Regions from separate parts of the Alteromonas sp. HB246098 genome, predicted to be linked through region 1. Evidence: predicted binding sites of a transcription regulator. Region 1 holds the regulator's gene; each other region holds the start of a gene.
The links. Region 1 encodes FNR, which switches genes on or off when oxygen is low (the NO sensors DNR and NnrR bind a similar motif). Its sites were predicted from a motif close to TTGATCTAGATCAA; they were not measured.
Positions count from the first base shown of each region.

Region 2: ACYTPF_RS10885 (high-potential iron-sulfur protein) is a predicted target of FNR. The motif match lies at 8,778-8,791, and genes of this name have one in related genera.
Region 3: ACYTPF_RS08700 (PRC-barrel domain-containing protein) is a predicted target of FNR. The motif match lies at 4,276-4,289, and genes of this name have one in related genera.

Region 1 covers NZ_JBTZUG010000008.1:89,351-99,661, forward strand. The annotation lists gene ACYTPF_RS16040 (heavy metal translocating P-type ATPase) at 1-1,113, shown strand, start outside; gene ccoS (cbb3-type cytochrome oxidase assembly protein CcoS) at 1,115-1,345, shown strand; gene ACYTPF_RS16050 (sulfite exporter TauE/SafE family protein) at 1,332-1,991, shown strand; gene fnr (fumarate/nitrate reduction transcriptional regulator Fnr) at 2,037-2,777, shown strand; gene uspE (universal stress protein UspE) at 3,070-3,993, shown strand; gene ttcA (tRNA 2-thiocytidine(32) synthetase TtcA) at 4,227-5,180, shown strand; gene ACYTPF_RS16070 (patatin-like phospholipase family protein) at 5,181-6,206, shown strand; gene ACYTPF_RS16075 (DUF2987 domain-containing protein) at 6,230-6,877, opposite strand; gene ACYTPF_RS16080 (glucosaminidase domain-containing protein) at 6,874-7,665, opposite strand; gene ACYTPF_RS16085 (YciC family protein) at 7,658-8,389, opposite strand; gene ACYTPF_RS16090 (LysE family translocator) at 8,473-9,099, opposite strand; gene cobB (Sir2 family NAD+-dependent deacetylase) at 9,112-9,837, opposite strand; gene ACYTPF_RS16100 (sulfurtransferase) at 9,961-10,311, opposite strand, start outside.
Region 2 covers NZ_JBTZUG010000004.1:209,234-219,544, reverse strand. The annotation lists gene ACYTPF_RS10940 (protein-disulfide reductase DsbD) at 1-56, shown strand, start outside; gene aroQ (type II 3-dehydroquinate dehydratase) at 355-795, shown strand; gene accB (acetyl-CoA carboxylase biotin carboxyl carrier protein) at 810-1,277, shown strand; gene accC (acetyl-CoA carboxylase biotin carboxylase subunit) at 1,292-2,635, shown strand; gene ACYTPF_RS10920 (hypothetical protein) at 3,060-4,004, shown strand; gene ACYTPF_RS10915 (hypothetical protein) at 4,304-4,744, shown strand; gene ACYTPF_RS10910 (TIGR03643 family protein) at 4,800-5,063, opposite strand; gene ACYTPF_RS10905 (exonuclease domain-containing protein) at 5,160-7,307, opposite strand; gene ACYTPF_RS10900 (hypothetical protein) at 7,426-7,713, opposite strand; gene ACYTPF_RS10895 (CPXCG motif-containing cysteine-rich protein) at 7,904-8,095, shown strand; gene ACYTPF_RS10890 (flavin reductase family protein) at 8,088-8,717, shown strand; gene ACYTPF_RS10885 (high-potential iron-sulfur protein) at 8,940-9,233, shown strand; gene ACYTPF_RS10880 (amidase) at 9,353-10,311, opposite strand, start outside.
Region 3 covers NZ_JBTZUG010000003.1:165,043-175,353, reverse strand. The annotation lists gene ACYTPF_RS08725 (sigma-54-dependent transcriptional regulator) at 1-394, opposite strand, end outside; gene ACYTPF_RS08720 (exopolysaccharide biosynthesis protein) at 881-1,486, shown strand; gene ACYTPF_RS08715 (LysR family transcriptional regulator) at 1,495-2,418, opposite strand; gene ACYTPF_RS08710 (rhodanese-like domain-containing protein) at 2,474-2,824, opposite strand; gene ACYTPF_RS08705 (ArsR/SmtB family transcription factor) at 3,014-3,325, shown strand; gene ACYTPF_RS08700 (PRC-barrel domain-containing protein) at 3,413-4,153, opposite strand; gene ACYTPF_RS08695 (MaoP family protein) at 4,355-4,711, opposite strand; gene ACYTPF_RS08690 (hypothetical protein) at 5,079-5,276, shown strand; gene ACYTPF_RS08685 (LysR family transcriptional regulator) at 5,403-6,233, shown strand; gene ACYTPF_RS08680 (DUF2750 domain-containing protein) at 6,307-6,657, shown strand; gene ACYTPF_RS08675 (DUF2789 domain-containing protein) at 6,822-7,055, shown strand; gene ACYTPF_RS08670 (ribonuclease J) at 7,123-8,511, shown strand; gene ACYTPF_RS08665 (EAL domain-containing protein) at 8,757-10,311, shown strand, end outside.

The DNA of each region.
Region 1 (10,311 bases):
ACCATTTCGGTGCTAGTAGCAACCTGCCCTTGCGCCTTAGGGTTAGCCACACCATCAGCGCTCACTTGCGCTATGGCGAAATTAAACAGACAAGGCATTTTGCTAAAGCGAGCCGATGCTCTTGAGCAAATAACTGGCATTGACACTATCGCGCTCGACAAAACCGGTACGCTTACACAAGGTAAGTTCACTATATCAAACGCCTGGTATGCTGACGGCGTAGACAGCGACAGCGCGTTTTCCATTGCACGCGCACTTGAATCTCGCTCTGAGCACCCTATTGCTAAAGCCTTTAGCGGGGATAAAGCCTTTAGCGATAATATGGCCTTTAGCGATAATAAGGCCTTTAGCGATAATAAGGCCTTTAGCGATGATAAAACGTCAAACGGCAACACCATACACAAAGTGTCCAATTTTACAGTCACGCCAGGTGGTGGAATTAGCGGTGAAATTAATGACACACTATTTTGCATGGGCTCAGCAGCATTCAGTGTTCACGAATCTCAGCAATCATTTATCGAGGGTTACCCCTCGGCTAATGTGTTTCTTACCGTCAAAGGCCGTATGATGGCGGCTTTTGAAGTTCGTGACTCACTGCGTGACGATACCCAAGAAACCCTCGATATATTGGCAAAAAGTCATACCCTAGCTGTATTAAGCGGCGATACACAGAAAAACGTCGACTCCCTAACGAAACCTTTACCAATTTCCACCGCTAAAGGGGGTCTTACCCCAGAACAGAAATACGAAGCGGTTCAAGCTATGCAGCAATCGGGCACCAAGGTAATGATGATGGGCGATGGTATTAATGACGCGCCAGTGCTTGCTAGTGCCGATGTAGCGATAGCAGTAGGTAATGCGACAGATGTTGCGAAGACTGCTGCCGACGTGATATTGCTAGGCGACCAGCTACTTTCTGTACCAGAGTTAATTAAAACCTCACACCAAGTGAAACAAAAAATAAGACAAAATATTGGTTGGTCGTTAGGTTACAATGTGCTGATCTTACCCTTCGCCGTAACAGGCCTGCTTTCACCGTGGATGGCGGTTGTTGGAATGTCATTAAGCAGTATCATAGTAGTGACAAACTCTACGCGACTTCTGGGCAAATAGTATGAGCATAATTTACGTTTTAATACCAATCGCGATCATCATAGTAGCTGTGGCAATTGTGATATTTTTCTGGGCGGTTAAAACCAATCAGTTTGAAGATTTAGACCGTCAGGGTTACAGTATTTTGTTTGATGATGACCTTCCGCCTGAGGAAAAAAAGCTCGCTGAGCAACGCAAGCAATTTCAGGATAGTAAAGTAGATAAAAGCCAAGAGTCGCATGGAGGGGATTAATTATTTCTCAGCCTTTCTTATCGGCTTAGCTGGCGGTGTTCACTGCGTGGGCATGTGCGGGGGTATAGTGGCAGCGCTAAGAATGGTGTCACCAAAAGGTGCTTCAGCATTACCCTATACCCTAGCCTACAATATAGGACGTATAGCAAGCTACACCATCGCTGGCGCGCTAACTGGGGCGCTTGGAAAAATAGCCGCCGACTACGTGCCCCTTGCCAACTATGCCCTATCTTTGCTTAGCGGCCTTATGCTGTTGTTGCTAGCCTGTTATTTAGGTAAATGGTGGACGGGTTTAACGGTATTGGAAAACGCTGGAAAAGGATTGTTTTCTAAACTGCAGCCATTATCTAAGCGTTTTTTACCGTTCAAAACCCCTTTTAGCGCTATCCCTTATGGGTTTATCTGGGGCTGGTTACCTTGTGGATTAGTGTATTCAACACTTACTTGGTCTTTGGCTGCGGGCAATGCAGTACAAGGCGCCGCCGTGATGTTTTTCTTCGGTTTAGGTACTTTGCCAACGCTACTCGCAGCAAGTGCAGGCAGTCAGTATATTGTTAGTAGTTTTCAAAACAGTCATATTAGACAAATCATCGCAGTAATAATGGCCATATATGCAGCCTATCTTATTCATGGCGCAATCGTTTAAAAATAGGTGTATTATTGTCGTGGGGTCTTTATAAGAGCATGCATTATGAGCAAAGGAAGCCAATTTTCTATTCACTGTCAAAACTGTAGCTTTAGTCACCTGTGTTTACCCGTTGCACTAAACAAAACAGAAATTGAATCTCTTGACGATATAATCGAGCGCAAAAAGCCGCTTCATAAAGGCGATACGCTCATTCAAACTGGCGATAAATTTCGTTCCCTTTTTGCGGTAAGAACGGGTTCTTTTAAGTCATTTGTAACCAACCAAGAAGGTGAAGAGCAAATCACCGGCTTCCACTTCCCGGGTGATATTATTGGTTTTGATGCCCTGCGTGAAAGTAAGCATCAAAGTTACACTTCTGCGCTAGAAACCGCCATGGTGTGTGAACTGCCTTATGACACACTTGATGAAATGTCGGTTCAATTTCCCAAACTACGCCATCAGATCATGAGCTTTATGAGCGCTGAGATAAAACAAGATCACGACATGATCATGCTTTTAAACAAGCGTACTGCTGAAGAGCGTTTGCTGTATTTTATATCACACCTTTCCCAGCGTTTTGAAGAGCGTGGCTTTTCGCACAGAGAGTTTCACCTAACTATGACCCGAAACGAAATCGGCAACTATTTAGGCTTAACGATAGAAACCATTAGCCGTCTATTAAGTCGTTTTCAGAAGGAAAACATTATCAAGGTAGACGGAAAATTGATCTCTATTTTGGATTTTGATCGGTTAAATACCAAGCTAGAGGCGTTAAATGGCCCTAGTGTAGTTTGTAACGGTTAATTTATTCTTCTTTTATCTTAAGCGCGCTACATGCGCGCTTTTTAGTTTTAATCTTTAAAGTTTCACTGTATTCCCTCACTGAGTTACACAATATCCATCCATTGAGCGTGGAAGCTCCCGTAAAATTCAGTGTAGCCTTTTTTGTTTATCAACGAATTATTTACGCCTTGATCCAAAACAACTCACGTTTTTTTAAATGTCGTTTATAGTTAATGTAAATGGTTTTTATAAACTGTTTTGAAAAAATATCGATGTCGACAGCCATACAAAGCTTTGTAGTTGAGGAGACGTTATGATTGAGTGTAAACGAATTCTTGCCGTGGTGGACGCGGAACGCGACAACCAGCCTGCCCTAAGCCGTGCCTATGAACTTGCGTCAAAAACCGGCGCTACGGTTACCGCTATGATGGTGGTATATGATTTGTCTTACGATATGACAACCATGCTTAGCCCCGACGAACGTGAATCAATGCGCGATGCCGTTACAAAAGAACACGCCAAATGGCTATCTGCCCAGCTAAAAGAACAAGGCTTTTCAGAGACCGATATTGTGGTTGAGTGGAACAACCGTGCTTATGAGTCGATTATTTATTACGCCCTTAATAACCAAATCGACTTAGTAGTAAAAGCTACTAAAAAACATGACGACCTTGCCTCAGTGATCTTTACACCTACGGACTGGCACTTAATGCGCAAATGCCCTCGCCCTGTTCTACTCGTGAAAGAACATGATTGGCCAGAAGGCGGTGAAATCATTGCTGCAGTGAACGTAGGGAGCGAAGATGATGAACACGCTGCACTAAACGACAAGCTTACATTAATCGCGAATGACTATGCCTCTTTGCTGAAAGGTAACGTTAATTTAGTCAACAGCTACCCTTCAACACCACTCAACATTGCCATCGAAGTACCGGAGTTTGACCCTGACACGTATCACGATGCGGTAAAAAACCATCATATGAAGGAAATGCGTAGTCACGCACTCAAATACGGTATTCCAGATAATAAATGTGTGGTGAAAGAAGGCTTACCTGAAAAAGTTATCCCACAAGTAGCAAAAACACTCGATGCAGAGTTAGTTGTAATAGGCACAGTGGGACGGGTGGGTATTTCAGCAGCGCTTATTGGCAATACTGCCGAACACGTTATCGATGAACTGAATTGTGACGTATTAGCAATTAAGCCCGATGGATTTGAATCACCGATAACCGTGTAGTTAACGACTTAATTGCGCTTAAATATCAAGACACTTAATGGCGACAAATAGCGAGTCGGCGATGGGCGCTTTTCATAAAAAAACTCGCATTTAGCGGTTAAAATCTGGGGCTTAGCCACATACGCTTTAATCAGTACTTAACGTTTCTCGATAAATTTAACCACACAGCCATAGTCTCGAAAAGGCGCTTTAATGTATAATGGCGCCTTTATCACAAACCAAGCTAGTTAATTATGAGTTTAGGCACAAGCAGTGCTGACGCGCCGACGTTAAACGCCGAGCAAAGTAAGCAAAAGTACAACTTCAACAAACTTCAGAAACGACTTCGTCGCAACGTGGGTAAGGCCATTGGCGATTTCGGTATGATTGAAAACAACGACAAGGTCATGGTGTGTTTATCTGGCGGTAAAGACAGCTATACCATGCTTGATATTCTATTGTTTTTAAGGAAGATTGCGCCTATTCATTTTGATATTGTTGCGGTAAATCTTGACCAAAAGCAACCTGGTTTTCCCGAACATATCTTACCCGAGTACTTAGACAGCATTGGCGTTGACTACAAGATTGTAGAAGAAGACACCTACTCTATTGTTAAAGACAAAATTCCTGAAGGGAAAACGACCTGTTCGCTTTGTTCTCGTTTGCGTCGTGGTATTTTGTACCGTACAGCGAAAGAGTTAGGAGCGACTAAAATTGCATTAGGTCACCATCGTGACGACATGCTAGAAACTTTCTTCTTAAATATGTTTCATGGTGGTAAGCTAAAATCAATGCCACCAAAACTGGTTAGTGATAACGGCGAACATATTGTTATTCGTCCACTAGCTTACTGCAGCGAAAAGGACATTTTGAAATATTCACAAGCCGCTGAGTTCCCAATAATTCCGTGTAACCTTTGTGGTTCACAGGAAAATCTACAGCGTCAGAGTATCAAAGCAATGCTTCAAGACTGGAACCGCCGTTTCCCAGGTCGTATTGAATCAATGTTCCGCGCGCTTCAAAACGTGGCCCCTTCACACCTTGTAGACAGTAACCTTTATGACTTTAAGTCTATTGCCACCCAAGACGGCCCCGTTGCAGATGGTGATATCGGATTTGATGAACCTTCTTTTACTACAGAAAATAGTGCAGATCTTAACGATGAAGATAACGCTATCGAGGTAGTAAATATTATGGAACCAAAGTAAATGAAAATTGGACTTGCGTTAGGTGCCGGTGCCGCAAGGGGCTGGACTCACATTGGTATAATTGAAGCGTTGGAAAAGCTTGGCGTTAAAATTGACGTTGTAGCTGGTTGCTCGATCGGTGCTTATGTTGGCGCTGCCTACGCAAGTGGCAAGCTAGAAGGTTTAAAAGAATGGGCCTGTTCGCTTAGCGACTGGCAGGTGCTCGCGCTTATGGGTGTAGGGCTCAGGCGAGGCGGCATTGCTAGCGGGCAAAAAGTTTTTGACAAGCTTGCTAGCGAGTTTTGTGTTTCCTCGTATGAAGAAATGCTTAAGCCCTTTGCAACAGTGGCGACTGACCTATATACAGGACGTGAAGTGGTATTTAATTCAGGTCCTATTGGCGACACCATTCAAGCATCTTGCGCTATCCCAGCACTTTTTACGCCCGTGGCACATGGTGATCGCTGGTTAGTAGATGGCGCAGTTGTTAACCCTGTACCGGTTAACCTGTGTCGACAGTTAGGCGCAGACTTTGTAATTGCAGTTAATCTTAACGCCGATTTTCGCCCGCTTCGATTAGAAAAGTTAAGGCAAGATCACGAAGAAAACCAACGTAAAACCGAAGACTTTTTTACTAAAAGCCAAAACGTATTGCGTCAATGGTTTTCGCCAGACAGTAAAGATGACAAAGCATCAGAGGAAAATGAAGAGCAGCTTCAGGTTAATGCTTCTGATGATGTGAAGACTGAAGAAAGTATCGCGACCGATGTTATTGAAAAAGTCGAAGAAGAATTTACCGAAGTTCCTGCAAAGGTGAATAAGCGAAACCCACCAGGAATTATGAGCGTAATGAGTAGCTCACTTGAGATACTTCAAGCCCGCGTTACCCGTTCACGTTTAGCCGGCGATCCGCCAGATATACTTATCGAACCTCAGCTTACTGATGTGGGTATTATGGAGTTTCATAGGGCGGAAGAACTGTGCGCAAAGGGCGAAGAAACCATCGCGCGGGTTGCTGAGCAAATTAGGTATCAGTTGCTAACCTGATACCTAATTGTCCAAAAGGTAGATTAACTAGACGCCATAGCTGTTACACGCAGCGGCGCTTGAGGCAGCGTTAAGCCTTTCGCCTCATTTATCCACTCTTGCTCTAAATGCAAAACACCATTGTTAATTTGTACACCCTGCGGCGTGACGAAATCTAAATTTTTGTCTTCGAACTGAATCATTAAGCCCTTCACCGACGGCATCATAAAAGACAAAAAGCTCCCCATTTCATTGAAAAAGGCTTCATACTGTTCATACAAGAAACTGAGTTCTTCTTTTTTGTAATACTGTTTAAGGTATTCTGGCTTGGTTTCAAGCTGCACCGACATATCACAAACGTTCGCACGTTCGTTTAAATCAATACGTACCAGTGCATTAGCCAATTTCAGTGCTTTTTCAGTGGGTACGGTAAAACGTCCTTCATCTGTAACTTCTAATGGCATTGTTTTCTTATCGGTAACGATAGATGCACCGTTAACCTCGCATAAACGCCCTTCACCTACTCGGACAAAACCAAACGCAAACTGAAGCGCTTGGGTATCTTCGTTATCTAGCTTTTTAACATGGCTGTAGAAACGGCTGTACTCTACATCTATCGTTTCAGCCGTTACGGATGTACTAGCAAAACCGACAAACAGAGATGAAGCAAGAAATAATGCAGCGCGTATCATTCGGATAAAAACTCCTCGTTAAATAGGATCATTGTTTGAAGCTCTTCAACATAAGCGGCTCCTCGCTCGGAATAATTCATTAGCCCTTCAGCCAATGCAACACCAGTAATGGGTAATTGATTAGCTCTCAGTCGGCTTCGTATCTCTCGTAAATCAGCATAGGCATCGTGTCTGTTGAGGTTACGCATATAGGTGTACGTAGCTCGCGACAGACTATCAAACTTAGCCACTTCGTGTGAGGCGCCGGCATTTCGGCGATTTGGGACGAAACCGCACCCTTTTGAAAAACACCACAAACCGAAAAAGTTGTAGCCCTTTCTTGCAAATCGGCTCGTTCCCCATGCAGATTCATTCGCAGCCTGAACAAGTACCAGCTCTTCAGGTAAAACATCAATTTTCTGCAGTAAGGCCAATAGTTTGGTTTTTAAGGGCTGTGTAGACTTTACCCGATACTCTTCTTCAAGCCATTCAAGCCTAGCCATGTCATCTTCTGAAAGCGATTCGTTGACTAATGCCTTCCTATACAAGGTTTGTACATAATGTCTTAAGGTAAGTAAGTAAGCATTTTGCTTCTCTACCTCGGGCCGTAGATAGTTAAAAAAAGCCTCTTTTTTTTCTTTTACATCACTATAGACTGAGAAGTCAGGCACCGGTTTTTTCGCCTCTACCGTTTGCGGTATGTCTAAAATATCTGGCTCGTCCTTAGTAAAAATAATGGCGTTAATGACAATGACCGCCAAAACCCCCAGCGTTATAAGGACAATTTTAAAGGTTTCTCGTTTATGCATCGAAGCTCGACTCATTCACATCATTTACAGATGCTTCCGTGCTCACTCCTTGCTCGCCAATCAGTTCCTGATAGAGCAATCCCATCATACTAAAATAAAAAGGTAACACCCAAATAAGGGAAACCCCGAACGTCAGTGGTACCGAAACAAACAGTAAGAAGAGCACACCGAAGATACTGGCAATTTGAGCCCAGTACGCGTTGAATACTCTGCATGAAAGAATAATTGCGCTTATTGGGGTTAGTTTTCTGTCGGCCACTAACATAAGAGAAAAAGACGACGCTAGATAAAAATACACGCCTGGTAAGATAAGCAACATCATGCCTAACTGCACAAGAATACTGCTAACTAATTGGGTTAACGCAACCAGAAATATAAGGGGGAAAAACTGAAATACCGTAAATACCGATGTTTTTACGCCTCGCGCTATAAAAACGCCCATCATGTATAAGCCCGTAAGTAACGGCGCCACAATGCAGATTGCCACAATCTGGATAATAGACTGGTGCTCGAATACATAGCTACCGTCGTCATTGATGGTAATGTACTGTTGGGCAATTACCCCAAGCATCACAAAGGTCAAGAATAAAACAAGGCTACCTTGAAACAATGATGAAAAATTAGCTTTTGTTAAACCGGCAGCGCGGCGCAAAAGACTTTTAGTATCGAATTGATACTGTTTAGACAACGTATTGTTCAGGCGGTCTGGGTTTACGTCTTTCACACAACTCTCTTATATTTTTGGAAAAATCGGCGCGATTATACCAATTTACAAAAATAAATGCCTGCTTGTGTAATAAACAAAAGTTAACCCAACACCAACTTAGCTGCTAACCCGACTAAAAGCACGCCCATAGCCCTATCCAACCAATAGCCTTTTTTGCCAATAAGTTCGGCGACTTTACTGGTACTTAAAAGGAAGGAAAGAAAACAAAACCATAACCCCGTGGCAAATGCTAAGTAGATACCGTAACCAAGCTTTACGCTAAATGGCGTATCAATACTGATGATGGCGGTAAAAAGTGAAAGGAAAAACAACGTCGCTTTAGGATTGAGTCCGTTTGTCAGAAAACCCATCCAAACGGCACGTTTTGCCGAGATTTGTGATGTCTTCTTTTCTGCATCTATATCCTGCTTCTGCTTTACGGGGCCGCTTCTAAGCGCTCCGAAAGCAAGATAAAGTAAATAAGCAGCAGCAGCGTAGCTAAAAGTGGTAAAAAGCCAAGGCGTAGTAGCAATTACCACGCTTAGCCCTACTAGCGAATAAGCAACATGCAATAAGATTGCTAGTCCAATACCGACACTAGTGTACATGGCTATACGCCTACCATAGGCAACGCTGTTTCGAACAACCACCGCAAAGTCAGGTCCCGGGCTAGCAACAGCCACAAGATGTACCAATGCAATGGTAAGAAATTCGTTCATATACTGCATGTTTTGCGCCTCCTACAGCGCATATTTTGAAATTATTTCATCAACCCATTGCGGAACTATACGCGAGGCAGGACCGGTGAGTGATTCGTCAAACAAGGCATTGGATACACCTGGTTCTAAATTCGCTTCTATTGTGTGTGCCCCATTTTCTTTAGCAATCTGAACAAAGCCAGCAGCGGGATACACATTACCCGATGTACCAATAGCTATAAATACATCGGCCTGTGAGAGCGCATCGTATATTTCTTCCATATACATAGGCATTTCGCCAAACCACACGATATCCGGTCGTAGGGTGACTCTGTTACAGCAGGGGCATTTTGTGGTGTGATCAAAGCTTTCACGCCAATCAAAAGTTTGCTGGCTAATAGAACAGCGGGCCGACAGTAGTTTACCATGCATATGATAAACCGACTCACTTCCCCCACGCTCATGTAAGTCATCTACATTTTGCGTCACCAACGTTAACTTATGACCGAAGGCTTTCTCGAGTTTAGCAAGCGCCATGTGTGCTGCGTTGGGCAAAACATCATTTTGTTGAAGCTGTGCTCGCCGCGCGTTATAGAAGCGATAAACCAAGCTGGGGTTTTGTTCGAACGCTTCGGGTGTAGCGACTTCTTCAACGCTGTGATTTTCCCAAAGGCCGTCATTATCGCGAAACGTTTTTAACCCAGATTCAGCGGAGATGCCCGCACCGGTGAGAATAACAATATTGGGTAAGGGTTGATTAGCTGACATCAAGTTATTTTTACTCTGTTCCAATAAAGCGAGTGATTCAGTTTATTTTGTAATTCGCGATAATATCGTGCTTAGGCATACATCGCACATAAATGATTTCAGCACTTCACGGCTTCTATGCTTTTACACGCCTTTAACTACAGGGTACTGAGTATTAGCGCCCCATTCAGACCACGAACCATCATATACCGAGACTTGCGTAGCGCCGCACATAAGAGCTGCAACACCAATGATACAAGCGGTAACGCCTGAACCACACGTGCATATAATAGGTTTACGTAAATCGACTTTTGCTTGTGCAAAAACAGCATTAAGTTCATCTACAGGTAAGAAATGGCCGTCTTTTACTAATGTATCGAAAGGAACATTGAACGCGCCGGGCATGTGTCCTGAGCGCACTCCCTCTCGAGGCTCCGAAATTTCGCCTTTAAAGCGCGGGGCACTTCTCGCATCAAGCAATTGGGCTTCGGTGTT
Region 2 (10,311 bases), on a different contig from region 1:
AGTGGCTAAACAATGGATCTGACGTTAATGATGCTCAAAGTGGTCGCTTGGACTAAGGCGCTTCGATTCGAGACCTTTCCTCTTCTCATATGGCGAGCGGTGCGAGGCGCCGCCTTCTGAGAGTGCAGCATGCTGCGGTTTCACAGGCAGCAAATAAGCAAACTTTCCAATAAACTTTGCGCCGAAAACACCTGATTAGACCAGTATTTTGCTGCTAAATCTTTATCTATCACTATAATCATCAGTTAACACAATAAACGAGCAAATAAATTGGCTTTTTTTCGTGCAACCGTCACAAAATTTTGTTGAAATGGCAATAACAGTGACATTTTCCCGAAGATAGCAGCAAACTAGATGAATATTTTGATATTAAACGGTCCTAACCTAAATATGTTAGGGCAAAGAGAACCCGACAAATACGGCACACAAACCTTGCAAGACATCGTAGATGATTTGCAGGCGCAGGCCGCGTCAAGCAACGTGACCTTAACGCATTTTCAGTCAAACGCTGAGTTTGAACTGATCGACCGCGTACATGCTGCTATGGGAACTGTTGATGCCATTATTATTAACCCTGCTGCCTTCACGCACACCAGTGTCGCCCTTCGCGATGCGTTATTAAGTGTCAATATCCCGTTTATTGAAGTGCATTTGTCGAACGTTCACGCTCGTGAACCTTTTCGTCATCATTCTTATTTTTCTGATGTTGCAGCTGGCGTCATTGTTGGCCTTGGTGCCATGGGCTATTCGCTCGCGTTGACTGCAGCAATCAATTTACCGAAATCGCCAAAATAGAGCAGAGACAGAACATGGATATTAGAAAGATTAAAAAACTCATCGAACTAGTGGAAGAATCTGGCATTGCCGAGCTAGAGATCACTGAAGGCGAAGAGTCTGTACGCATCCACCGTGGTCCAACAGGTGTTCAAGCGCCAATGAACTACAGCTTTGCAGCACCAGCGGCACCGCAAATGGCCCCTGCGCCAGCTGCCGCTGCAACAACAGCGTCAGAAGCGCCTGCTGCAGAGCCAGCTCAGCCAGACGGTCACGTTGTTAAGTCTCCAATGGTAGGTACGTTCTACCGTGCATCTTCACCAACGGCAAAACCATTTGCAGAAGTTGGTCAGCAAGTAAAAGTTGGCGACACGCTTTGTATCGTTGAAGCGATGAAGATGATGAACCAAATCGAAGCAGACAAAGCAGGTGTGGTTAAGGCAATACTGGTTGAAAACCAAGACCCTGTAGAATTCGACCAGCCAATGTTCATCATTGAATAAGCGAGTGCTTACCTATGCTAGATAAAGTACTTATTGCTAACCGAGGCGAGATTGCCCTACGTATTTTGAGAGCCTGTAAAGAACTGGGCATCAAAACCGTAGCTGTGCACTCGACTGCGGATAAAAACTTGAAGCACGTGTTGCTAGCTGATGAATCAATTTGTATTGGTAAAGCATCGGCAACCGAAAGCTACCTTAATATACCGCGCATTATCGCTGCGGCAGAGGTCACAAATTCAATCGCTATTCACCCTGGCTACGGTTTCCTAGCGGAAAACGCAGACTTTGCTGAAGCGGTAGAAAAGAGCGGCTTTATTTTCATTGGTCCTAAAGCTGAAACTATTAACCTGATGGGTGACAAAGTTTCTGCTATTAACGCTATGAAAAAAGCTGGCGTTCCTTGTGTACCTGGTTCAGACGGCCCGCTAACCGACGACGCTGAACGCAACAAAGCGATTGCAAAGCGCATTGGTTACCCAATCATCGTTAAAGCTGCGGGCGGCGGTGGTGGTCGTGGTATGCGCGTAGTTCGCAGCGAAAGTGAACTGGTAAAAGCCATTGAGACCACACAAGCGGAAGCTGGCGCAGCTTTTGGTAACGCAACGGTTTATATGGAAAAATTCCTTGAAAACCCGCGCCACGTAGAAATTCAGGTATTAGCCGATGGACAAGGCAACGCCATCCACCTAGGTGAGCGTGACTGTTCAATGCAGCGTCGCCACCAAAAAGTGGTTGAAGAAGCCCCGGCGCCGGGTATTTCTGAGCAAATGCGTGCAAAAATTGGCGATCGCTGCCGTAGAGCCTGTATCGAAATTGGTTATCGCGGAGCAGGTACTTTCGAGTTCCTATATGAAAACGGCGAGTTCTATTTCATTGAAATGAATACCCGTATTCAGGTAGAGCACCCTGTATCTGAGATGATCACAGGCGTTGACCTTATTAAAGAGCAGCTTCGCATTGCAGCCGGTCAGCCACTGTCAATTGATCAGTCTCAAATTCAAATTCGTGGCCACGCTATTGAATGTCGAATTAACGCAGAAGATCCACAAACCTTTATTCCTAGCCCTGGTCCTATCGATATGTTCCATGCGCCAGGTGGTTTAGGTATTCGTTGGGAGTCGCATATTTACGCGGGCTACCACGTACCTCCTTACTACGATTCAATGATAGGCAAGCTTATCACTTACGGTGAAAGCCGCGACGAAGCGATTGCTCGTATGCGCCACGCCCTTGAAGAAATTGTGGTTGAAGGCATTAAAACGAATATCCCTCTTCAACGCGCCATTATGGCAGATGAAAACTTCTTCGCAGGTGGAACCAACATCCACTACCTAGAGAAGAAGCTAGGTTTAGCCTAAATCCCCCTTTGGGCTACACAGTATCTTTCGTGTAGCCCAATTTTCTTCCTTCGCTATTCGCTATTCGCTATTCGCTATTCGCTATTCGCTATTCGCTATTCGCTATTCGCTATTCGCTATTCGCTATTCGCTATTCGCTATTCGCTATTCGCTATTCAGTACATTCTAATTTTCCGATTACCACAATCAATTTTTAACGTTTTTCCTATTTAAAAACTGACTCTATACTGCATACAAGTTTTAAGACATCTCCCTGAGTTTTAATACTGTTGTGTGTTTACCCTTATTGGAGTCCCACTCCACTTATTGCCGGCATCCCTGCCGGCTTTTTTTTGCCTTTTACCCATTACATTGCAATTTATTTGCGCCAATTAATTAGATTTAATGTATAAACTAATTAGTCATGCCGCGTAGGGTTTAATAAGTGCGAAAACCGGTTTTTCTTGTTTTACCACTCATCATTGTTACTGGAACTGACGCTCTTGCAGAGCCAATATCGCCTTCCTTCTCACAGAAGCTAGACATTCAAGTTCGATACGATGAACGTTCTAATCGCCCTAGCAGAGAGCAATATCGACTGCGCTATTACCCATCGGTGGTGCTAACTTCTGCATGGTCGCTAAACAGCTTTGTTGTTACGGGCGATGACTTCTCATCAAGTCATAATACGTTCGGCAGCGATAACACCGATTATCTCTATGCAAGGCGACTTTATTTAAGGCACGAAAACGATTACGGCAAAACCGAGCTAGGTATTATTCCAACTTACAAAGGGCGTGTTTCTTCCACCGGCTTATCAAAAGACGGTTGGATAACCGGGGTACGTCACGTTAAGCAAATAGCAAACGACACCGTCATTGAAGTGGTTGTTGGCCAACTTGCTAACGCAGAAGCATCTGAGGCCTTTAACATTGGCGGAGAAGATGGATATTTCGAAATAGAGTACTCAGCAAAAATGGGGCAACGCCACAGTTATGAGGCCAGCTTTGAAAAAATGCTCGGCGGTACATTTGCCCGTGCAGAATATCGGTTTCGAGTAAACGATGAAGATACTGCGTTTATTGAATTGGTGCAGCGTATTGATGAAAGTGCCGCGAAAGTCGTTGTAGGAACTAGCGGCGAATTTGCAGCCAGTGCGTTTAACACGTCATATCCTATAGAATATTTCGCATACTATTCCTATATAAACAGCGACTTTGGCGAACGCGCTGAACTAATTGAAGATTTCTTGGGAACAGGTCACGGAGGCTCGCTGGAATTTAGCGGCGTATTGTCTGAAAAGCATGATGTGGAATGGTTTGTTAGAGTGGATGTTGTAGATAGCGTGAGTCGGTTACTGGCCGGCGTAAAGCTTTCCTTTGAGAGTTGAGTGTCCGACGCTCTTCAGCGCCTTAACACAACCGGTAGCACGAGAACGGCTAAGCCAAATAAAAAAAGCCCATCAAACGATGGGCCAAACAGCAAGAACGCGTACACACTTTAACAGTGCATAATAGGTTACGGGCTGGTCTGCCAATACGTTCAATTATTATAGATTACGTATTTTTAACCTAGCCCACTTTCATCGAGTTATTGGTTTTACTAAAATCAAGCGAGTTAATTTAGTTAGGATTATTAGGTCCATTACTAAAAAACGAAAAGTTTTACCCGCAATAAAAAGGTGTTCTTGTGCCAAGCCGCTACGCTCAGTTCAAAGAAAAGCTTCCCATTTCTCGACTTTCTGACGAAGTGCTTCTTGCATTTCGGGTCTTATTCGATGCTCCACTTGATATTGTAGACTTAGCGCAAGATATTGCAGATTTGGCGATATACCCTGAACGCTTAAAAGAGAGTTACAGGAAAGAGTGGGAGGCTTATGTTCTTAAAGCACTTGCTTTTGAAATAAGGCAGCACGACGGTTTATCCACCGCCGAGTTTATAGAACTTATGATGAGCAAGGTTGAAGCATTGCAGCAAAATGATGAAACCTACCAAAACCTTTTACGTCAGGTTCACCATGCGAAGAGCATTCTGCAATCAGAAAACACGGTTGTCTTCCCAACGCCTTTGCGCCAAGAGCTAACCGCGTTTCTTCTACCCATTACGACTATCTCTGCACCTAAGAAATAGCCACAGCATTACATTTTTTAAAAAGCTCAAGGTTCTCGAAAATAAAAATAAATCGCTACTTGTTGGCACTCTTGTATTTGTACTGAGATGGGCAGTAACCTCTATCCACACCTTCTGGGCGCAAGCTCGCGTGTTTAGTTTTTCTACCCGACACGCGCTCACGCCAGTTTTTAAAGGTTTTCTGTTTAAGGTTTTTACGCATAAGCTTTATCACGTCTTTTTCCGGCAGCCCGTATAAACGTTCAATTGCTTCAAACGGCGTGCGATCTTCCCACGCCATTTCAATAACTCGTGATTCTTGTTCTTCAGTTAATGCCATGTTTTACATCTCAATATGCACGTTATAACTCAACTCAATACTGAGTTTACGCGCATTTTGTTCAGTGCCCATATGCTAAAAAGTCTAATAACAACGTTATTCATTCGCTGACAGACTCGTTAATTCATCATCTTTCTCAAACGCCAGCTTTAACAACTCGGCAGCAGCTTTGGCATCACTTAACGCGCGGTGGTGCTGCTCCATTTCAATATGGAAGTGCTTAGTTAGGTTAGCCAAGGAGTACGAAGGCAACCCGGGATAAGTACGGCGCATTTCGCGAACAGTGCACATTTTTGGTCGCCTGAAGTTCTGCTCTAGTCGCGCAAACTCTTGTTTAATGAAGCCATAGTCAAAGTTCACGTTATGGGCAACAAACACAGCGTCTTCAGTAAAGCGCGCCACCTGTTCTGCAACTTCAGCAAAAAGCGGCGCGTCTGCCACCATCTCGTCTGAGATACCGGTAAGGCGGGTTATATTACTAGGAATTCTACGCTGCGGGTTCAATAAGGTTTGAAACCTGTCTACCTCTTTACCGCCAACAAGTTTCACCATACCTATCTCGGTAATGCGGTTATAGTTGTTGTTGCCACCTGTGGTCTCTATATCTACCACAACATAAGGCTGTGCAGGGTCGCGTATCCATTTTACGGTTGTTACCGCAACATCAAAACCAGCTTGCTGCAAACGCTGAATAGAAACCAATTGGTTACGGCGAAGCTGATCGCCCGGCGCTTTTATCTCTTCAAAGCGAAGCGCGCCATCGAACACCATAATATCGGGGAAGCCATCGCGAAGGCTTTCAAAATCTCTACACATCATGCGAAGTAAAGCATAAATGAAATCTAGTGAACCATGCTCAATTAGCGCTTCTATAGGCGTAAGCAAATGGCTAGACCACATAAACAGGCTGTTCACTTTACCGTAGTGCATTGTAGCCATTTTATGAATGTGAAAGCGCAGTTTCTCTTTGCTATCAAGGGCAAGCAGCAGTGCTTCAATACTTTGCTCAAACTTGGCGTAAAAGTTATTTTGCTTAAGCGATAATGGCCTGCGATCGAACTCAGTAACCAGCGTATCTTCTTCGTAAAGTTGCTTCCAAAAAGTAAGACCGAATAAACTTCGCCACAAACGGTTTTCTGTGCGCCAGCCTTCTACGCCTTGCCTTGCATAATGGGCCAATACGCCGCGTTCTACCTGCTGATTTTGGCTTACATCAATATCTAACGACCGGCTTGCATTTCGCAGCATATCGGTAACGGTACTGGTACGCTTTTTATGGTATTTACGGGCATAAAAATCTTCGGCGAACGCCAATAGCGTATCAGATTGAGGATTATCAATAATGCCCTCAAGAGCTTGTTTGACGTCATCTTCTTGTCCGTCTTTATAGCTCTCTCTTAGCCACTTTTCCTTTGCTTTATCGCTTTGCGCTAGTTTTAAAATGTCTAACCCTTTGGCCCTATCAAAAGCCAACACTTTAAGCCCAAGTGCATAAAGCAACTGGTCGCGATAGAAATTGGCTGACACACCTTCTGTAGCGGGGAAATCACTTTCCGCTAAGGCAAGTAACATATCATTGTTATAAAAGGCTAGCTGGCTATAGTGGTTGGCGTAAAACCAAGCGGCTTGCGCATCGCTTTTACTTTCAAAGCGTGCAGTATCGGTTACCGAATCGGAGCGGGTTCTCATTACACCGAGATCGCGCATAGAAAACTGATTCAGACGGCTTTTGGTATTACCGAAATAGATAAAGAGCAAATAGCGAAGCGCATTATCAAATAGACACACTAAATAGTTGTTTAGCGAAAAGCTCTCTGGCCAGCCTCTAGCACCGATATGTTCATTAAGTAACGTCACGAGTTTAGGCTTAGTGAGAGACGCCAGCCCCTGCGTACTGCCGTATTCAGCAAGAAGCGCCAACAACGCGTCTTTGGTTAGAACGCCGGCGATATCATTAAGCGACGCGTTCGAAAGGTCGCCAAACCACCCGCTACCAATGAGACAATCTATTTGTGCTTGCGGCTCGGTTATTTCGCCGTAGTTAAACTGGGTTCTGTCAATAACCGCATACTTGCGATTTGCAGCGCGTACCACAATACATTTTTTGTCATCGTCTAATGCGTTAAAACGCTCGACAAAATCAGCTGCCTCATCACTCAAAAGCATGCTGTTCGCACCTTCAAAGAACTTAAGGAACTCGTGAAAATGTGTGAGGTAATAACGTGGCGGTAAATCTTTTCGCATGAGGTATCTTTGGCTATGAAAACACCAATAGTGTATATTTATACAGCCTAGTTAATCAAATTAAATCCATATCGAATGTATTTAAAGTCTACTGGCCGGTATTAGACCAAGCCATTTATTAAACACGAACTCTCTGTTTAGACACCCACTGAAAGAACGTTGAAAGCTGCTCGTCATTTAGTAAACGTTGTAAATTGAAGTAGTGCTTGGCCAATGTCATCTCATCATAAAAGCGATGTATGCCGCTATGACATTGCCTACAAATATAAATACCGTCCTGCAGTTCGGCTTTGCTGAAGTGCTTTTTGAAATAGGTGCGCCGATGCATTTTTTTTGGAATAAGATGATGATAAGTAAGGCGCGTTTCTCTATTACAACACGGGCAGTTTCCTACTTTATTTGCCACACCATCACCTCTATTCATTCACCTTGCTGCTGTTTATTCGGGCTAATTATTAAGCCTTTCATTTAATAATGGCTATTGCGATTGCCTCAGCGCGTTCTTTTCATAAACAACGGGGTATTTTGCTAAAGAAAATCCACTCGTCTTAGCATTACGTAATAAACACTATTCGTGATTAACAAGGCAATGAAATATGAGCTTAACCCGTTCCATGGGCTTCTCCTGCCCTTACTGTATGGCGCCTAACGACGTTGAGATAGATGAGGTTAACGATGTAGGTCAAGTCCAAGTACTCGACTGTCAGGTGTGCTGCCAACCCATAGAGTTGACCACTTATCAGCATGGTGACGACATTCAAATTGAGGCAGAACGAGAAAATGACTAAGCAGTTTACACGCAGCGATATAGATGCGCTTGCACAGCGATACCGAGCTAATCTAGTCAATAGCTTGTCTGGCTTTAAGTCGGCTACGTTAGTGGGTACCACAAACGGAAACACCAACAATTTAGCCATTGTAAGCTCTATCGTTCATGTGGGTGCTAACCCGCCACTTATAGGCATGATAATGCGCCCACATACTGTGGTACGAGATACCCTTAGCAATATAAAGCAACAGGGCTTTTACACGCTAAATCACGTGTCGACTGATTGGCTAGACAAAGCGCACCAAACGTCTGCTCGCTACGCTCCAGATGAGAGCGAATTTGAAGCAGTGGGTTTAACGCCGCAGTTTAGCGAGTCATTTAGTGCTCCGTTTGTTAAAGAAAGTGAAATCAAGATGGGCTTAAAGGTGGCGCAACATTTAAAACTGCTTAACGAAACCGAAATGGTTATTGGAGAAATTCAAGAGCTTCATATGCCAGAGAACGTTATTGATGCAGATGGATACGCCGATATAGAAAAAGCAAACACTGCCTGCATCTCTGGTTTAGATAGCTATCATAGCACTACGCGTGTTGCACAATTTGCCTACGCAAAACCCGGAGTCCCCCTAGCTAAAAAATGAACTTTTAGCAGATAGAAGGGTCTGATAATTATAATCAGGTATTATTACTCTGAAGTTTATTTAATCTAGATCAAGTGAAAATAAGACATTTCGTTCGATCTTTTTTCAAAAAGAGATAGTATTTAAACATTACACAAAACCTGCCTCATTGGGCAGGTTTTTGCGTTTAAGGTACTGAATAAAAAAGAATCATTATCGTTTCTATCTCTTAAGGAGAATGTTATGAAATCTGTAAATCGCCGTGACTTTTTAAAACTGTCTGGCTCTACAGTTATCGGTCTTACATTAGGTGGTGTAGCGTTACGTGCACAAGCTCAAGAACAATTGAGCGCTGATGACCCAACTGCGAAAGCATTAAACTACACACCGTCTTCAACCGTTGAAGGTGCAAAATGTGCAAACTGCATGTACGTGCAGGGTGCCGATGGCGAACAATATCGCCCTTGTAACATTTTCCCTAACAAGCTGGTTAACGCTGATGGCTGGTGTAGCGCTTGGGTTAAAAAGCCAGGCTAAATAATCACTCGCAGCTACATAAATAGCATACGTAAATAGCAAAAGCCCCCGATAATTATCGGGGCTTTTTAGTTTCAATACTGCTTAACAAACTTCACATTCAAACCAAACGCTTTTATCTAGCGACTCTCATTTAGTCCATTCTGGATGCCCTTTAGGCTCGGGTCATCAAAACGTGTAGGTAAAAGACCTGGCTTAATAAAAAAGCCATGTTTAGCTTCAAAGACTTTGCCTATCTTTAGCACTTCTTCATCTTTCCACTTAGCACCGATAAAGCTAATGCCTACTGGAAGGCCTTTCACTTCACCCGCCGGTACTGTGAGATGTGGATAGCCGGCAACAGCGGCTAAATAGCCTATACCAATGAAACCAGCCGGCGAATGGTCGCCATACACACCGTCGATTAAAAATGAAGGGCTGTTTGAAGGCGCAACTAATACATCGACATTGTGTTTTGCTAGCAATGCGTCAATACCGTTTTTGCCCGCTGTATCTTGAATAAGGCGAAGGGCGCTTTGATATGCTTCGCTATCAATAGGCGCCGCGTCTAGCGACTTTTCAAAAATATCTTGGTTGAATAACGCTAGCTCTCGCTCGGTTTGGTTGTTAAAAGCAATAAGCTCAGATAGATTTCTTGCAGGGAGCTCTGCTGGCGACCCCGACAAATATTCGTTGATGCTGTGGTGGAACTCGCTGAGTAAAACATTGTAAGAGTCGGCCCAGAAGGAATCAGGCTGAGAAAAATCACTAATATCCACCAGCGTAGCACCCGATGCTCTTAGCTGGTTTAGCGCACTTTCGTAGACTTTTAGTACGTGAGGGTTGTCGCCCTGGCGATACCTGACAACACCAATGCGTTTGCCTTTTAAATCTGTTGCCAGCATTTTCGATGAAGGCATGTTAGGTTGATGAGACGCTGTATTTTCAGTAGCACTATCGCTTGCATCTTCCCCAGCCATAACCGAAGTCATTAACCATGCGTCTTGAACGTTTGAGGTCATTGGTCCAGCCGTATCTTGGCTAAAGGAAATAGGTACAATGTGCGTTCTTGAGAGTAAACCAACGGTTGGTTTAAAGC
Region 3 (10,311 bases), on a different contig from region 1:
CGAAGTGTTTTTCAATTGTTTCTTCTTTAGGTGCTTTTTCTTTTGGCTTTTTACTTAACACAGCCTCGATTTCTTCGCGCTGTATTGGCTTGACAAGGTAGTCTACGGTAGGGCCACACAAGCCTTTGATTACGCTTTTAACCGAAGGGTGGCCGGTGATTAAGGTAACACGAGGACGCTTGGGGAGCGCATCAAGTTCATTAAACAGATGAGCGCCGCTACCATCGGGCAACATGAAATCTAACAGTACGTGATCGAATGTTTCTTTCTCTAGCCAGTCGCGGGCTTCAGCTAATGTCGCAGCTGTTAGGACGTCGTGGCCTAAAAACTCAATAATAGTACAAGCTACTTCTGTAAACTCGGCATCGTCATCAACTAAAAGTACGGTTAGCACGTGAATGTCCCTCTCTATTACTTTCCATTTAAAATATGGAATAAAATCAATGTTATAGTTGTATCATAAAAGGCAAGAAAAAATAACTAGATACCTAGCTATACTTACTCCTTTCCTAGCAATAACTTGTTTAGTTCAGGTAAAACCGAATGAATGTTCAATAAAGTCACATTAATTGTAGTGATTCATCTATACGAACGACCGTCTATAATTTTACGTTTTTGATTTAATCTAGAAGATTCTCGGTCTATCAAATACACATTGAGTGTTACCTATTTACATACAACTGCAAAAAGTATTCCCATTTCCTTATAAAGTGTAGGTGAGCTTGGCTATGGCACATTTTTCGCACAATTTGTATGTAGAGCAACTTTATTATTGGTGAAAGGAATAGATAAGGTTTACCGAAAATTTGCCTATGGTAGGCCCGCATTTGCTCTCTGAAGTTAGAGGACTACGGCTAAATTTATGTCAAAGGAATTGAAAATGTGGGCAAAAACAGCTGAGAGATCAATGACTTTAACCGAGCTGCTGACAAAAATGCAGCCTCGGGCTAGTCAAGATTTATTTTATTTTGCAGATTTTTGGGAAGTTATGGAAAAGCGGGGCTTTGGCCCAATGCTAGCGCTTCCGTCGTTTATCGCCTGCACCCCTATAGGCGCTATTCCTGGTGTACCTTCTTTAACCGGTGTGACGATTTTACTTATTGCATTGCAAATATTACTCGGTAGCAGGCACCCATGGTTACCTCAAAAAGTGATGGACATACATTGCGATGCTGATCAACTACGCCAAATAGTCGAAAAAATAAAACCCTATGCAGCTAGTGTCGACCGCTTTCTCGTTCCCCGTTGTTTTTTTATGAAACAGCCCGTGTTTCGCTCTTTAATTGCTTTAAATTGTGTTGGCTGCGGCTTGGTAATGGTTCCGTTAGAGCTTATTCCCTTTATGGGTCTTATTCCCGCCTTGGCAGTTTTCATTATGGCCGTTGGAATGGCTACTGACGACGGGGCAGTGGCCTTGATAGGTGTAACAATCTCACTGTTTGGATTTGTGTTAGGCTTTCAGCATTTGCCAACAGTAGTTAGCTAATGCGCGAGCTACACTGAGCATGAATCAAGCATAAAATCTGAGGTAGGTAGGTTCATTGTTTGGTATCTCAGTTCTCCCATAAATGCTCGCGCCGCCGGGCCTAAGGTGTCTCCATCTTCAAAAGAAAGATAGAGAAGGGCTTTTCTTAACGCCGCATTGTTATCCAAAGGAAGCGGAACTAGGGTACCGTTTTCTAATTCTTCCTTAATAATTGCTATAGGTAGCCATGCAAATCCCAATCCCTGAGTAATGATATCTAAAGATGTTCTTACGTGGCTCACTGTCCAACGTTGTTCTGCACCTAACCAACCTACATCTGCCTTGCGCTCTGCAGAAGAGTCGCGAACTACAATCTGACGATGAGTTTTGAGGTCTTCTAAGGTTAGGGTTCTGTTTAATTGGTGTAAAGGGTGCTTAGCATGAGCCACCGCGGCAAACTCAATTTCGCATAAGTCTTCGCTAAAGCCATTCGGAAAGACAAAGGGAGAAATGCCTAAATCTACTTTTCCGCTACTTAATAACGCGTTAGCACCGCTAAGCACGGTTTCCTCTATTTCTATACGCAAGAGCGGAAATTCTGCAGAGACTTTGGCAAGCACGTTATACAATAATTCAGAAGGGAAAATAATATCTACAGCTATACGCAGTGTTGTTTCTGTTCCTACTTTTAAGCTACTTGCTACCGCTTCAAGCTTTTGAGCTTCGTTGAGCAAAAACGAAGCTCGACGGTACATGAGCTCACCTTGTGGAGAAAGCTGTACTTTACGACCAATATTTTCAAATAGTGTTACACCAATGGCGTTTTCAAGTTTTTGAACAGCGTGATGAACACTAGATTGACTTTTATGTACTTCTGCAGCTGCTTGATTGAAGCCACCAGCATCAACAACGGCTTTAAACATACGCCATTGTTCTAATGTGGATTTAAGCATACAACGCCCTTTACCTGTCTTTTGGGCTACTTATAGCATAGACAGATTATACAAGTCATTCTTTAAGGGCTTGGTTAATGGTTGATACTGGACACGTTACCACTGATACCTTCTCGTATCCCATCTGCATTAGTTGCTCGGCAGCTAACTTTGCACGAACGCCAGACGCACAATGGATGTAGAGCGGTATTAAGGCATCTTTGAATCTCTCTAATGCTTTCATCTCGAGCACGCCTCGGGGTATGTTGAGGGCATAGGGGACGGGCTGGCTCGCTACTTCGCCGCTTTCCCTTACGTCGATAAGGGTTCCATCATTGTGCACTAACTCTTCAGAAGCTTTTTGTGCAGTGACGCAACGAATATCGAAGCTGATGTTCTCAATCCGAGTTTTAATATCTATTAGCATAGTACTCCCAATTTATGACGATTTTGTGCAAAACAAATAAGTAATAACTAATGTATGAATGGAAATTCAATAAAACAATATCAATTACTGGAATTCATCGCATATAATGGCAAGTCGGCAAAATGTTTTATACTTTAGTATAATTAATGGCTAAATTATTGCCAGAAACGTTAAAGAAAGGAAGTGCTTATGTCTGAGGATATGGTAATAGGTTCAGATGATATTATGGAACATGCGGTGGAAGCTGAAATCTTCCTTAAACAATTTGCGAACAAAACACGTCTCATGGTGCTTTGTTCATTGTTGAAAGAGGAAAAGTCGGTAACCGAGCTTCTAGAGGTAGTCAATGTTTCACAGCCCGTGATTTCTCAACACCTCGCATTATTGCGAGAATCAAAAATGGTAGCTACCAGAAGGGAAGGCCAAACAATTTACTATCGACTTGCGGATGAGCGTGTTAAACGACTTATTGCGTTGATGGACGAATTCTTCTGCGAGTAGGTTTTTCTTAATTATCATTAAAACAACAATGTCCGCCACATAGCGGACATTGTATCGTTTAACATTCCTTCAAATCCATATCTAAAACTATTTATCCAGTTGTTTGCACAACACGGCGATGTAATCTTCTTCTGGAATTCTATCACTATCTACTTCTGGTCTATTGACTAATTCATCATGGCTTAGGTTGACCGCGACACTGTGTGCGGCCCAATCAATATTTTCAATATCCCCCGGTAATAGCGCCAAGTGTTTACCCCCTGGAAGCCAATTATTGGTATCGACCACCAGCATTATTATTTTCCAACTTCGCGTGTCGATTATGAAGTTGCTTATGTGCCCAACATTGTCGGTAGTCGTGGCAACCTCATAGCCTCCCACTTCTCCAACAGCCCTCAAGTGATTACTTGTTTTCTTAGGGTTAAGTGTTTCAGATTCTTCCGCTTGCTGTATTTCAACAAGCTCATTGGGATGTGCAAACTCTCCCCATGCTCCTGGCCCAATCCAGTAGTAGCCGTAGCCGAAATATTTAAAGAGGTTCTCCTCATACTCTCGAGACACGGGCTTATGTTCATCAATCGATGGGCTGTTCTTTAACTTTTCAACAGTCATATTTACATGAACAGTGTCATCACTGCTATCTAGTTCTGTCACGGCAATGGGAGAAATAACCACTTTTCTGCTAAGCGGAAGCCACGTATTTGTATCTGCAACCAGATAACGTACGGTAAACGTTTCATCGTCAAAAAGAATATCGCGAACGCCGCCTACTTTGTCATCAACGGCATGAATAGAAAAGTGAGTAAGCTGTTTTGAACTAATGATCATCGTTGCGCCTCCTTTGCTAGGGCTCTTTGTATAGAGCGACAGTTATTGTTAGTTAACGTCACTCTTTAATACTCTAAGTGTAGACAGTCCTTAACCTTTCTTCATTTTCTTCTTGCTTAACCTTGATTGAGATCATTTATCGCTTAAAACAAAAAAGCTCGCCTGAGCGAGCTTTTTAACGTTGACTGGTATGTTTTAGGGTTAGGCTACATCAAACTCTTCATCAGAATAATCATCATCGTATTCTGATTGATTACTAGCACTGCTATGAAGGGTATAAAAATGTTTTTTCCCTCTTGCCAGTCTCACATATTTTGCCCATGCCTTTTCGAGGTTATTTACTGCTTCAACTTTGCCATTAATGAACGAAACGAAGTGTTGCTCATCTTCACTTTCTGGCGAAAGTTCACCGTTTTCGAGGCCTAATAAAGTCTTGCCGTAGTTAGTTAGAAGATCGGCTTCAGTGATACTGAAGTCACCTGATTTACGAAATCCATAGGGAAACTTTTGACGGTCGATATATGGTTTTGCAGATAGTCGAATAGCTAAACTTTTCATGTTGTACCCAACGTATTGTTTTGTTCAGCGCACTTTTAAAATAAATATAACCGAAGATAAAACAAAAGATTTTTTCCTTATCAATAAAAAATTTTTAATGGGTCAAAAAGTAATGGAATCTAATAAGAATATTGCCGCGAATGGGCTCTCTCATAAGCAATAGGACGAGAGTCTACCTTTTTTAACCTGATGAAATTTATCAATATATCCGACTTTTTAGACAAGTTTTTGCGGTGGGAAATTTGTTACAAAAGTGAAACATGTGTTGGCGAAGTGCACCTGTGAAAATACAGTAAAAATGCCATCAAAAATTCTTGTCGCTACGATGATTAAAATTCGTTTTCTATTTTTCGGCTTAGGATGATAATTGAAACGTGTTCATAACCCAGAGAAGTCAATGAGTAAAGACTATCGTTACCAGCGTGATGAATGGGACTCGGTAGAAGAGGAAGATCTTCACGCAAAAAAATCAAATTCCAAACGTCAAAGCACTGTTAAAGTAAAGCAGAAGCGTGACCTCCAACGTCGTGAAAAACAACGACGTTTACATCAAGAAGAGTATTAATTCAGCGAGTTGATGATTTTTTAATTAAGCGCACCGATTAAAGCGGTGCGCTTCTGTGCATTTGTATTTACTTACCGTATTATCTGTGTCAGTTTAGAACCAACTCAATTCGGTTGTACATCAAGCATGGATATACGCTTTCTCACCACCTTTATAGAGGTGACAAAAACTCGTCACTTTGGTAAAGCCGCTGAAAACCTCTACCTCACTCAATCTGCCGTTAGTGCTAGAATAAAGTTGCTTGAAGAATACTTCCACACAACGCTATTTATTAGACAGCGTAACAGTATTCAGCTCACGCAGTCTGGAGAAAAGCTGCTACCCTATGCTAGGCAATTGTGTGCCACGCTTAACGAAGCCAAACAAGAGCTGCAAATACAATCATCTGAGTATGTGGTTTGCGGGGCAACACAGCTTGCCAGCGAATTACTGTTGCCCACAATGCTAAGCCACCTTCACAACTCATTTCCTGACTATTCCGTAAAGGCAGAAGTTTTGACGCTCGACTCACTGTCACGTCAACTACATGAAAGAGTTACAGATCTCGCTTTTTCTACTGAGCCGCTTAAGTCTGAAGAAGTGAATAGCGAGGTTTTGATGGAACACGAAATAGCATTATACCGTGTAGGTGAAATTTCCGATGCTGTTAATGCTGCTGATTTTGTAGCCATTGACTGGGGTACCAAAGCGAGAGACTGGCTTCTTACCGCCTACCCGCAGCTTCGCGATGCAAAGTTAAGGACTAATTCGCTTAATCTTGCGCTAAATAACTTACTTAGCGAAGGGGGAATAGCCGTGCTGCCCACCAATATAGAAAAGCAGATACCGGCCCATATTAACGTGGTTAAGATAAGAACCCTTGAAAATGTACCATTAAGGTTATACATACACAGCATGAAGCAAATACGACGCGTGGGCCTTGCAGAGATAATAGACAGCGTATCTACAGTAAGTTAAATGCAACCGAGAGGTTTTGCGCAAATGCCAATCATATATGGCGCATCAACGACAGAGTTTAAAAGAGAGTACTATGTCTCAAATACATCCTTTATTAGAAAAAAACGCTTTTCAACGCTTAGAAACTAGCCTGGCCACGATTAAATCTGATAAGAAATTGTTTATCCTTAAAGATGAACATGGTTGCGTTATGCTAACCACTGACGAAGAAGATGGTGTTCCGGTTTGGCCAGACGCTGAACTTGCGCTTTTGTGGGCTACAGAAGATTGGGCTCACTGTGAAGCAATGGAACTCAGTACTGAAGAGTTTCTAACCAAATGGGTTCCAGGTATGACGCAAGACGAACTCATGGTTATAGTTTGTCCTGTTCCTGCTGAAGAAGGTGAGGTCATTTCGCCACAAGAGTTTGCTGAGTACCTATAACATGTTGCTCAAGACACTGTAAGTTCAAAAGTTACGGGTGATCTTAAGCAAAGAGCCTGGGGTAGTTATTTAGTAAGCAGATAGAGACAATTGAGCGGCAGTTTAATCATAGACCGTTCATTGTATCTATGTCTCTTGTTATCAGATAACCCAAAGGAGGCGTTATGTTTACTGAACAACCCACAATGAACAGCCTATTTAGTCAACTTGGTCTAGGAAGTTCAGACGAAGAAATTGCAGAGTTTTTCGAAACACATAGAGGACTAAACAAAAGCCAGCACTTGCACGAGGCACCGTACTGGAGCGAAAGTCAGTCCGCATTTTTGAAAGATGCTATCGTAGAAGATGCTGCATGGGCTGAGGTTATCGATCAGTTAAATGTAGAACTGCACGAGTAACACGACTTAGCATGCATCTATCGCTTTCTTAGCTAATTTCTAATTTTTAAAAAAGGCAGTATACGCTTTGTTACACCCAAACATTGATGATTTGTGGTTTGTCCCCTTAGGAGGGACAGGCGAAATTGGTATGAATCTAAATTTATACGGACACAATGGTCAATGGTTGATGGTGGACTGTGGGGTGTCATTCGATGAGCCCCTTGTTCCGAACTACAAAACTGACGCTTCAGTAGGCAGCGTCGCTCCGCCTAAGGGTGCTACGCATCGAGTAGTAGCACCTGATCCGACTTTTATCGCGAAGCAGAAAGATTCATTGGCCGGCATTGTGATCACTCACGCTCATGAGGATCATGTGGGCGCTATCCCTTACCTCTGGGAGCGATTTCAAACGCCGATTTTCACTACCCCATTTACTGCCGAGGTGTTAAGGCGCAAGCTAGCTAGGAGCAAGCTTGCCAATCGTATTCCTATTGTTGAAGTAGAGGCTGGTGACACCCGCCAAATTGGTCCCTTTAACGTCAATTGGTTGGCTATCACACACTCTTTGCCTGAGCCTTTTGCGCTCAAAATTACAACACCTGCAGGCACTGTTCTACACACTGCTGATTGGAAAATCGACGCTAACCCCATTACTGGATTACCCTTTGATGTAAACCTTTATAAGCAACTAGGGAACGAAAACATCCTTGCGTTAGTCGGCGATTCTACCAATGCGCCAAAGCCTGGGTTTTCCATTTCCGAAAGAAATTGTTATGACGGTTTACTCAGTACTATTTCGCCGCTTAAAGGGCGGGTGGTAGTCGGGTGCTTCGGCAGTAACATAGCTAGGCTTATTTCGTTAGCTAAAATTGCTAAACAAACGAAGCGCTACATGGCGCTGTACGGACGTTCATTATTAAACATGTATGGTATTGCAAAGCAGCAAGGTATTTGGCCTGATGATTTACCAATAACTGACCCTCAGCACTTGGGTTACTTGCCCCCACATGAAGTTTTAGCGGTAGCAACAGGAAGTCAAGGCGAGAAAAATACAGCCTTGGCGCGTTTAGCTCGCGATAATCATCCACACTTAACTTTGGACAAAGGCGACACTGTTATATTTTCTTCTATTGTGATCCCTGGTAACGAAGAGAGTGTAGGGCGTTTAAGTAAAGCGCTATCGGCGAAAGGGGTTACTGTAATTCACAGCGAGGATAGCGCCTTGCCTATTCATGCCAGCGGCCATCCTTGCGCTGAGGAACTTAAACTTATGTACCACTGGGTTAAACCTAAAATTGCTATACCGGTGCATGGTGAGCATCAGCATTTACAGGCACATGCAGATATTGCTAAGGCGTGCGGGGTAATGAAACACTACGTGGGACAAAATGGCGATTTGTATCGGTTATCTCCTCAGCCCAGCATTCGCCGCCAAGTTGTTCCAGTGGGGCGGGTGCCAGTCCAACAGGACTAAACTTTTCGAAAAAAGTAGGGAAGAAAGAAAAAGTCCTGGCATAATTTAATCATTCTTTAATCCTTTTAAGACTTACTTTTTGCGTTTTTAAACTTCTTGTATCTAGTGTAATTAGTTTATTAATTTCAATGCGATAGCGGTATCTTAAGGAAGTGTAAAAACCTTTTTTTGAAACTGCCCATGTTTCGAACATTCTGGTACACTTAATTGCATAATAAAAATTTAAATTATGCGAACAACTTGTGATGAAGTTTTTATCCTACCTGGTTCTTTTGGCTTTTACTGTTTGTATTTATGCAGAGGCTTCTCCACGGCTTACCAACCCGGTTTTCCAATCACTTTCGACAAAAAATGGACTGCCTCAAGATGTCGTAAACGACATTGTAATAAGTGACGATGGGTTTGTGTGGATTGCCACTGAAGGTGGATTAGTGCGCTGGGACGGCGTTAGAACAAAACGGATAACGGATTCTACTAACACGCTACTTGATGCTTCAATTCACAGATTAGCGCTGCAAGGCTCCGAAGGGCTTTGGTTTAGTATTTTTGGCAAGGGTAATTACTATCTAGATTTAACTACCCAAAAAGTCGTTCAAATAGAGCCTACGAGTTACCACGATATTGAAGGTATGGTTCAACACGCCCAGACATTCCATTGGTACACTACTAATAAATTGGTCATCGCGCTTCACGAAGAAGTTCAGCTATTTGATACTAAAGAAAAGAAATTAACTCGCCTTGCTAAGCTACCTACTGAGCTTTTGGAAAATAATCATATCATTCGCGCTGCTATTACTATTGACGATACTTTGCTGGTAGCAACATCTAAAGGCGCTTATGTAAAAAATATACACGATACAGAACAGCCTCTGGTTAGCTTAGATTACTTAGGTGAAACACCACAGAATATTGACAACATCAATGCGAAGTTTCTGCTGTTGGATGAACAAAACAGAGTATGGATTTCAACGGTACTTGGCGTATTCGTCGCACAAAAAGAAGATTTTATAGCGCAAGTCAACGGCGCTAAAAAGAGTGTATTTGATCGGGTAGTCAATAATAGAAATGTGTGGACAATGGTCCAGCACAAGGACAATGCATTCTGGATGGGAACTAACAAGGGTCTGTATCGACTAGTTAAGGTGTCAGACGATTGGGAGAGCGAACACATTTTAGAGCCCAATAATGGGTTCACTGAAATCTCAAATAAGAAAATTACAGCAATAGCAAAAGACGAAACTGATAACTTGTGGATGAGTTCTGTCTACGCAGGCGCTTTATACTTCGGTGTTAAAAGTGCTGATATATCTACCATTCAGAACGAGCGAGCGGGAGCAGAAAGCGCTTTAACTAGTCACGTAGTGTGGACTTTCGCGGAAACCGAGCCCAATAAAATATGGATAGGTACTGACAATGGGCTAAATCATTATGACTTCACAACAAAAACATCTGACAAGTTTCTTTATTTTGATACCAAAGTTTATGGTAAGGGAGCGGTAGATAAAATTATTCCTTTGGAAAACGAAAAGCTGTTCGTGAGTACTTATGAGGGCATCCGACTATTCGACCCGAAGACAGAGGAAATATCTCGCCCAGAAGTACTTAGTGGCGGAGATGATGTTGTCTTCGATACTTATATTCCCGGCATGGTTCTGTCTGATAACGATGTTTTGTACTTTATTGGGTATGAGGGTTTTTTTAAGTATGACGTCGAAAATAAAGCCATCTCTCCACTTAATTTAGACTCACGAGTTTTCGACATCAATTTCTCTTATGGCTTTATAGGGCAGTCTTCCTATC